2 regions of the Amycolatopsis sp. NPDC049691 genome follow, and region 1 is predicted to be linked to the other one. Evidence: riboswitches for the same ligand, from Rfam matches in the RefSeq annotation. Region 1 holds a riboswitch; the other holds the start of a gene.
What was found. Region 1 has a riboswitch for S-adenosylmethionine ahead of thrC (threonine synthase). Riboswitches for the same ligand answer to the same signal wherever they lie in the genome.
Positions count from the first base shown of each region.

Region 1 (4,412 bases):
GCCGTCTCGAAGGGCGTCATCCACGCCAACCAGGCCGCCAACAAGAAGTCGGCGCTCGCCAAGCGCGTCAACGCGCTCTGAGCTGGTTGATTTCTGGGAAAGCCCCGGCCTCCGGCCGGGGCTTTCTTCATGCCCGTGGTCAGCCTTTGGCGGCCGCCACCTCGAGGACCGCGCGCTCCAGCGCGTAGCCGGGATCGGCTGCCACGCCCTTGACCTCGGCGTTCAGGCGCGCGACCACCCGCATCGCGGTGGCCAGGCCGTCCTGGTTCCAGCCTCGCGACTGGCCCTGGGCCTTCCGGATCTTCCACGGCGGCATGCCCAGCTCGCCGGCCATCTGGTTCGGGTTGCCGCGGCCCGCGCCCGAGACCCGGGCGATCGTGCGGACCGCGTCGGCCAGGGCGTCCGCCACCAGGACGTGCGGGACGCCCAGCTGCATCGCCCACCGCAGTGACTCCAGCGCCGCCGAGCGGTCACCGCTGACCGCCTTCTCCGCGACCGCGAAGCCCGTCACGTCGGCGCGGCCGCGGTGGTACTGCCGGACCGCGTCGGCGTCGACCGTCCCGCCCGTGTCGGCCACCAGCTGGCTCGCCGCCGAGGAGAGTTCGCGCAGGTCGGAGCCCACCGCGTCGATCAGCGCGGCCACCCCCGCCGGGTCGATCTTGCCGCCCGCGCGGCGCACCTCGTGCCGTACGAACTGCTCGCGCTCGGCCGGCTTGGTCAGCTTCGGGCACTCCGTGACCTCGGCGCCGGCCTTCTTCAGCGCCGCGGGCAGCGACTTGCCCGCCTTGCTGCGGCCGCCGCCGGTGTGCACGACGACCAGCACGACGCCGTCCGCCGGGTCCTTCAGGTACGCCGCCACGGCGTCGGCCAGCTCCTGCGAGATGTCCTGCGCCGACTCCAGGACGATCACGCGGCCCTCGCTGAACAGCGACGGGCTGACGAGTTCGGCCAGCTCGGGGGCTGTGAGATCGGACACCCGGACCCGGGTCAGCTCGGCCGTGGCGTCGATCGCCCGCGCCGCGGCGAGCGTCTCGCGGACGGCCCGTTCGATCAGCAGTTCTTCCTCGCCCAGGACCAGGTGCAGCGGGGCGGGGGCGGTGGCTTGCGCGGTCACCCGAGGATCCTCTCACTTGCGGTGTCGTGCGCCCGCTCCGGTGATGTCCGACGGCCACCGTGGCACGGCGTGACCGCCATGTCGTACGGTGTCCACGAGGCGGCGCGCTCGATCGCGCGCCCCGACAACCGAATACCGCTCATCCAGAGGGGCAGAGGGAACGGCCCGACGAAGCCCCGGCAACCGGCGTACAGCCCGTCATCCCGCGATCGCGGGGTAGCTGACGACCACGGTGCCAATTCCGGCCCGCTTCGGCGGGGCAGATGAGGAAAGGAACCTCGCGATGACCGCAACCCTCGGCACGACCTCCACCACGAAGACCCCGGATCTCGGTCCCGCCGTCGAACTGGTGTCGAAGGAAGAGGGTCACCGGCAGCCGCTCGCCCCCGAGTTCGTCTCCGCGGAGGACTTCTCGCCGCTCGAGGTCGCCTACGACTTCGGCCGCGTCCGCCGCGAAGACATCGAGGCCGGCCCCAAGAACATCTGGCGCTACAAGAAGCTCCTCCCGGTTCCGTCCAACGTCGAAGAGATCCCGAACACCGAGCCCGGCGCGACCCGGCTGATCCGCGCCGACCGCCTCGCGAAGGAACTCGGCCTCAAGCGCGTGTGGGTCAAGGACGACACCGGCAACCCGACGCACTCGTTCAAGGACCGCGTCGTCGCCGTCGCGCTGGCCGCGGCCCGCGAGTTCGGCTTCGAGGTGCTGGCCTGTCCGTCGACCGGCAACCTGGCCAACGCGACGGCCGCCGCCGCGGCCCGCGCCGGCTGGCGGTCGGTCGTGCTGATCCCCAAGACCCTCGAGCGCGCCAAGATCCTCACCACCGCGGTGTACGACGGCGACCTGATCGCCGTCGACGGCAACTACGACGACGTCAACCGCCTCGCCACCGAGCTGGCCGGCGAGCACCCGACGTGGGCGTTCGTGAACGTGAACGTCCGGCCGTACTACTCGGAGGGCTCGAAGACGCTGGCCTACGAGGTCGCCGAGCAGCTCGGCTGGCGCATCCCGCCGCAGATCGTCGTGCCGATCGCCTCCGGTTCGCAGCTGACGAAGGTGGACAAGGGTTTCCGCGAGCTGGGCCAGCTCGGCTTGGTGGACGCCAGCCCGTACAAGGTGTTCGGCGCGCAGGCGACCGGCTGCTCGCCGGTGTCGGCCGCGTTCCGCGCAGGCCAGGACGTGGTCCAGCCGGTGAAGCCGGACACGATCGCCCGTTCGCTGGCGATCGGCAACCCGGCCGACGGCCCGTACGTCCTCGACATCGTCAACCGCACCGGCGGCGCGATCGAAGACGTCACCGACGAGGAGGTCGTCGAGGGCATCCGGCTGCTGGCCCGCACCGAGGGCATCTTCACCGAGACGGCCGGCGGGGTCACCGTGGCCACGGCGAAGAAGCTGGTGGAGACGGGCAAGCTCGACCCGGACGCGGAGACGGTCCTCCTGATCACCGGCGACGGCCTCAAGACCCTCGACGCGGTCGAGAACCACATCGGCCCCAAGGCGACCGTGCCGCCGTCGGCCGCCGCGGTGAACGAGGCGCTCGGCTACTGACGCTCCCCGAGCTGGGGACGGGCCGCCGCGGCCCGCCCCCGCTTCGGTCGCGGGCAACGGGACCCGGAGTCGGTGGCCACCGGGCCTCCGCCTCCGCCCCCCGCCCGGCGACAGCAGCCGAGGGCAAGCCACGAGGCCGCTCGGCCACCAACCCCGCCGAGCGCATGCCCGCCCTGACTCCGGCAGCGGCAACAAGCCTCGCCCCAATCCGGTGGCGGACAACGGCCTCGCCCGGAGCTGGCGGCCACGGGACCACCGCCCCGCCGACCGCCGGCCAGCCCGGCGACAGCAGCCAGGGCAAGCCACGAGAGGACCGGCCTGGTGATCGGCTGCCGCGCCACGGCCGCAGCGGCCGCGATCGTCGCTGCCACCGCGCCCGGCGCGTTCGGGATCATCGCGCTTGGCCACTGACCCTCGCGGGCCGCTCGGTCTGCGCCTGGTGAGTACCTCCTTTCGCGTTTCTCCGGGCCGATAGGGTCGACACCCGCCAGGTGTCGGCTCGGTCCGGGAGGTTCGGGGAAATGCGGAATCTCGGCAAGCACTGGATGGTCACCGCCGAGCGTGATGGGGATGCCTTGCCCACCACCGTTGTCGCGAAGTGGCGGTGGTACAAGAAGGGCGCCCGGCGAGACCGGTTGCGGTACGGCGTCGTGGAAGTCGTCGCCCTCATCGGCTCGGCCGCTATCCCGGTTGCCGCCGCCGCTCACCTCGATTCGGTCGTCATTGCCGCCCTCGGTTCCGTCGTTCTGGTCGCCACCGGGATCCGGACCACGTTCGGCATGCACCAGAACTGGGTGGAACACAGCCAGATCGGCTACGCGATCGAGCGCGAGGCCGCCTTGTTCCTCCATTCCGCACCGCCGTATGAAGGCTCGGACGCCGTCCGGGTGCTGGTCGCGCGCGTGGAAACCCTGGCCGAGGAAGGCGGACAGCAGTGGGCTCGCCGCCGGATCGCTTTCGAACGCGACCGTCAGGCCGACGGAAGCGCCCCGAAGCCCGCCGCGGAGTGACCCGCTCACCGCCGGGGCGGGGCTCGCGGCTCGCCCCGGCGGACTATCGCCGTTCCGGTGACCACCGCCGTGTCGCCGTCCACGTCGGTTCGGGTCACCAGCGCGCCCAATGCCTTCAGCTCGTCCATTGTGGACTTACTGGGGTGGCCGTATGTGTTGCCCGCGCCCACGCTGACCAACGCCACCCTCGGCGCGACCGCCGCGAGGAACGTCGGCAGCGAGTACCGAGAACCGTGGTGGGGCACCTTCAACACCTCCGCTTTCAGTTCACCGACGTCGGCCAGCAGGTCCGATTGGGCCGCCAGCTCGACGTCGCCCGTCAGGAGCACCCGGCCGGCCGGGGTTTGCGCTCGCAGGACCACCGAGCTGTTGTTGATCGTCGTGCCGTCCTGTGGCCCCGTCGTGCGGGCCGGTACGTAACGCGGGCCCAGTACGTCGAGCGTCAGACCCGGCCAGCTCATCCGTTCCCCCGGGTTCAGCTCCACCAACGGCACTTCCTGGTTCCTGGCCTCCGCCGCGACCTGGCGCCACGCCCACTCCGGCGCCCGCCCCGGGCCGACGGCGACCTCGCCGACCGACCGGCCTTCGAACACCGACGAGAGCCCGCCGATGTGGTCGGCGTGCAGGTGGCTCAGCACCAGCAACGGGATCCGCTCCACAGACAGCCGGTGCAGGCACTCGTCCACCGGCCCCGGCTCGGGTCCGGTGTCCACGACGACGGCCCGCCCCGGCTCCGCCG
Region 1 covers NZ_JBFANX010000009.1:207,589-212,000, reverse strand. The annotation lists gene rpsT (30S ribosomal protein S20) at 1-81, shown strand, start outside; gene holA (DNA polymerase III subunit delta) at 140-1,114, opposite strand; SAM riboswitch class I at 1,251-1,384, shown strand; gene thrC (threonine synthase) at 1,398-2,663, shown strand; gene AB0J40_RS22225 (DUF4231 domain-containing protein) at 3,185-3,673, shown strand; gene AB0J40_RS22220 (DNA internalization-related competence protein ComEC/Rec2) at 3,679-4,412, opposite strand, start outside.

Region 2 (4,412 bases), on a different contig from region 1:
CAACGGGAACCAGGACCGCCGCGAACTCCCCATCACCGCAGGGCCTCGGACGCCGGGCGAAGGAGGGCCGCGAAAGCCGCGGTGAGCAGAACGGCCGCCGAGCCGAGCACCCCCACCAGGTCCGCCGACAGCAGCACGGCGATCACCCCGAACCCGGCCGTGGCGAGCAGGACGAGTTTGCTGCGCTCGTACGCGGAGAGGACAAGCAGGCCGAGGGTGGCCAGCAGCGGGCCGCGCAGGCCGTCGCCGAGCCGGAACTGCCACGACCCGACCAGGTCGAGGAGCGGAAGGGCGACGAGCGCCCCGACCGCCCCGAGGACGAACCAGTCGAGTCGGGCGGGGCGCAGGACGGCCGCGTACCAGATCGCCGTGCCGAGCAGCACCACGCCGAGCGCGATCAGCCAGACCGGACCGGCCGGCAAGCCCGCGCCCGGTGCGTGATAAGGGTCCTGCGTGAGAAACTGCCCGCGGCCGACGTCGGCGGTGGCGCGAAGGTTCTCCTGGCTCATCGGGAGCGACACGATGTTCACGAATTCGCCCTCGGCCGGGCTGCGGCGGGACAGCAGCTGCACCGCCGCCATGCCGATCTGCGTGAGCCCGAGCAGTGCCAACGGAAACCAGAAACGCCGCCCTCTCCCCATCGGGCCAGGTTAGCGCTCAGCAGAACGGCGGCAGCTCCCGCGGGTCGCCGACCGGGGCCCACCGGCCGTCCACCTTCGCGTACTCCCAGCGGGCCCCGCGCGCGACGATCTGGCGCAGCGCGCGGACCACGCGGTCGACGTGCTCCTCGGTGCTGCCCAGGCCGAGGCTGACGCGGATCGCCTGCTGCCCGTCGCCGCCGGTGAGGCCGATCAGGCGCTTGACCGCGATGTGCGCGCAGAAGGCGCCGTCGCGGACGCCGATGCCGTACTCGGCCGACAGCACCGCGGCGAGCCAGCCCGGGTCGAAGCCGTCGACGACGAAGCCGACCGTGCCGACGCGGTCGACCGGCGCGTCGAACAGCCGCAGCTCGGCGCAGCCCGGGATGCCTTCGAGTCCCTTGCGCAGCCGGGCGAGCAGGGCCTGCTCGTGCTCTTCGATCGCGGCCCAGTTCCCGGCCAGGGTCTCGCACGCGACGCCGAGCGCGTACACCCCGACGGTGTTGGGCGAGCCGGCTTCGTGGCGCTCGGGCCCGGTGCTCCAGACGACGGCGTCCTCGGTGACGAGCTTGGTCGCGCCGCCGCCGGCGAGGTACGGCCGGGCGGCACGCAGCCAGTCGGCGCGGCCGATCAGCGCGCCCGCGCCGAAAGGCGCGTAGAGCTTGTGGCCGGACAGCGCGACGTAGTCGACGTCCAGCTCCTTGATGGAGATCCGGCGGTGCGGGGCGAGCTGGGCGGCGTCGAGCGCGACGCGGGCGCCGTGCTTGCGCGCGACGGCGGCGATCTCGGCGACGGGGAGCAGCTCACCGGTCACATTGGACGCTCCGGTGACGACGACCAGTCGCGGTCCCTGCGGGGCGTCCGCGAGTGCTTCGTCCACAGCGGACACCGCGGCGAGGCGGGTGCGCGGGGTCGGGATCCGCCGGACGTTCGAGCCCTGCCACGGCAGCAGCGCGGCGTGGTGCTCGGTGTCGAAGACGATCACGGTCGTGTGCCGGGGCAGGCTGCGGGCGAGCAGGTTGAAGGAATCGGTGGTGTTGCGGGTGAACACGACGGTGTCGGTCTGCCGGGCGTCGACGAAGCGGCGCAGGACGTCGCGCGTGCGCTCGTAGAGCTTGGTGGAGACCTGGGAGGCGAAGCCGGCGCCGCGGTGGACGCTGGCGTACCAGGGCAGGAACTCGTCGACCTTGGCCCGGACGGTGTCGAGACAGGGGGCGCTCGCGGCGTGGTCGAGGTTGGCGTAGCCGATCGTCTCACCCGTGACGAGCGGGACCCGCAGAGCGGCGCCGGCGACGGCCGGGATGTCCTGCGCGGCAACGGTTTCCTCGGCGGTGCGGGCGGCCGGGACGAGTGTGCCCGCTTCGGCCAGGGTGGTGGTGCGGTCGACGGCGAAAGTCATCGGTGCCTCCTCGGCGGTCCGGGGGACCCCGGCGAGGGGCCCGCGCTTGCCGGTCGCACGGCGCGACCAGCCCGGTCTTCACCCGGGGCACCCCACCGCGGTAGGAGGGTTGCCGGTCAGCAAGCCGGGGCTTTGCGCTGACACTCATGACCTGATTAAGAAAGTAACCGAGAACGCGGCGGGCGGCCAAGCTTCTCCGCAACATCTGAGACCCCGCTCACACACCGTGAGGGCTCAGAGCTTCGCGCGGAAGCGCCCCGGGAGCTGCGTCACGGCGTTGTCCGCGAGGTGGGTCGCGGTGCCCGTGTACTGCCCGGCTCCGGCGGTGAAGCGCCAGCCGCCGATGGACTTGCCGTCGACGGGCTCGGCGACCGGCCTGCCGTCCCCGCTGACGGTCCAGAGCGTGAAGTGCACGTGGGCGCCGGTGCTGCTGCCACCGCACGGGAGCGCGTTGCCGGTCGACCCGAGGACAGCGCCGGCCTCGACGTGTTCGCCGTCGGTGACCGCGATGCCCTCCAGGTGGTAGTAGCCGGTCCGCCAGCCACCGTCGTGGTCGACGGTCACCCAGTCACCGCCCGCGCAGTGCTGCAGGCGGACGGTCCCGGCCAGCGGCGCGCGCACGGTCCGGTCGGCCGGGCTGAAGTCGATGGCGTTCTCGACGCCGGTGCTGCCGTCGTCGGAGTGGATGCCGGCCGAGTAGACCTGCTGGCCGGCCGTGAACGGCAGGGCGAGGGCGGGGAACCCTCCGGCGGTCGCGGCCGGCGCACCGAGGAAGCCGAGGACCGCGGTCATCGCGACGGCGAGGGCCGTCCTGCGGACGTGCGGAATTGTCACCGTGCGTGCTCCTTTGGCGTCGCGCTCACCCGTTCGAAGTAACCGGATCGGGCGCAGAGTAGGCCAAAGGGTGGATCATGGGGAAGATTTCGGACGGGGAAGATCACCCTCGCGGGAAAAGATCACCAGGTCGGCGCGGAGAGTGGACAGGCGCCGGACAACGCGCGGCTAGGGCGACGCGCGTTTGAAGGGCTCGCGCCTGGCGTCGCGCGCACGCTCCGCGGCCCGAATAAGCGCGCCGACGCGGGGGCAGAGCATCACGCGCAGGCGCGGCGAGGCCGCCTCGCAGATCAGGCGGACCGGCTCGCAGGCCTCCCCGCCGGACAGGCCCTCCCGACCGCGCACCGGCGCGCCGAGGCATCTCTCTCGCGATCCAAGCCGGCTCGCGCGCCTGCCATGCCGGCCCTCCTGGTTCACCGAACCATCGGATCGGGCCCGCCACGGCCACGAGCGGGTTACCGCCCCGACTCGCCCCGCCAGCGGGCCAGCCGGCCCGCCCGGTCCACCGCTCGCAACCGGCGCTCGACCGCGTCGCGGACCGCCGTCGTCGTCACCACCAGCAGCTGGTCGTTCTCCTGCAGCCGGCTCGTCTTCTGGGGGGTGAAGCCCGCGCCCTCGCGGACCACCAGGCTCACCGTTGCCCCCGTGGGCAGCCGCAGCTCCGACAGGTACACGCCGTGCAGCTTCGATCCCGGCTGGATGCGGACCTGCAGCAGCTCGGCGCCCAGCTCGTCCAGTGGCGCCGAGTCGACCTCGACCTCGTGCGCCTCGGACTTCTTCGCCAGCCCGAGCCTGCGCCCGAGCGGGCCGAGCGTCGCGCCCTGGACCAGCGTCAGCACGATCACCAGCACGAACACCGCGTCGACCAGCCGTTGCGCGCCCGGCAGGCCCTGCGACAGCGGGATCATCGCGAGCACGATCGGCACCGCGCCGCGCAGCCCGGCCCACGACAGGAACGCCTGCTCCCGCCACGGCAGCCGGAACGGCAGCACCGAGAGCACCACCGAGATCGGCCGGGCCAGCAGCAGCACGACGGCGCCCGCGACCAGGCCCGGAATCAGCGTCTCGAACAGCCGGCTCGGCGACGCGAACAGCCCGAGCAGCACGAACAGCCCGATCTGCGCCAGCCAGCCGAGCCCCTCGGCGAACGACAATGTGTCCGACCGGTGCGGCAGCCGCGAATTGCCCAGCACCAGCGCGGCGACGTAGGTCGCGAGCAGCCCGGACGCGTGCGCCAGCTGGCCGGACGAGTACGCGACCACGCAGACCGCGACCGTCGCGAGCGGGTAGAGCCCGGTCGCCGGCAGCGCGGCCCGGCGCAGCGCGAGCCCGCCGAGCCAGCCGAAGCCGAGCCCGATCGCCAGGCCGGCCCCCAGCTCGTAGACCACCAGCAGCGGCAGCGTCCAGTCCACAGTGGTGCCTTCGGCCAGCACGACGACGGCGATGTACGCCGGCGCGTCGTTGATGCCGGACTCCAGCTCCAGCGCCCCGACCAGGCGCTTGCCGATCCCGGCCGTGCGCAGCACCGAGAACACCGCCGC
Region 2 covers NZ_JBFANX010000014.1:184,327-188,738, forward strand. The annotation lists gene AB0J40_RS29555 (hypothetical protein) at 1-33, opposite strand, end outside; gene AB0J40_RS29560 (hypothetical protein) at 33-641, opposite strand; gene AB0J40_RS29565 (aminotransferase class V-fold PLP-dependent enzyme) at 658-2,037, opposite strand; SAM riboswitch class IV at 2,075-2,189, opposite strand; gene AB0J40_RS29570 (M23 family metallopeptidase) at 2,272-2,871, opposite strand; gene AB0J40_RS29575 (potassium/proton antiporter) at 3,327-4,412, opposite strand, start outside.
Region 2: linked by a shared signal. The riboswitch ahead of AB0J40_RS29565 (aminotransferase class V-fold PLP-dependent enzyme) and the one ahead of thrC (threonine synthase) in region 1 are both predicted to bind S-adenosylmethionine.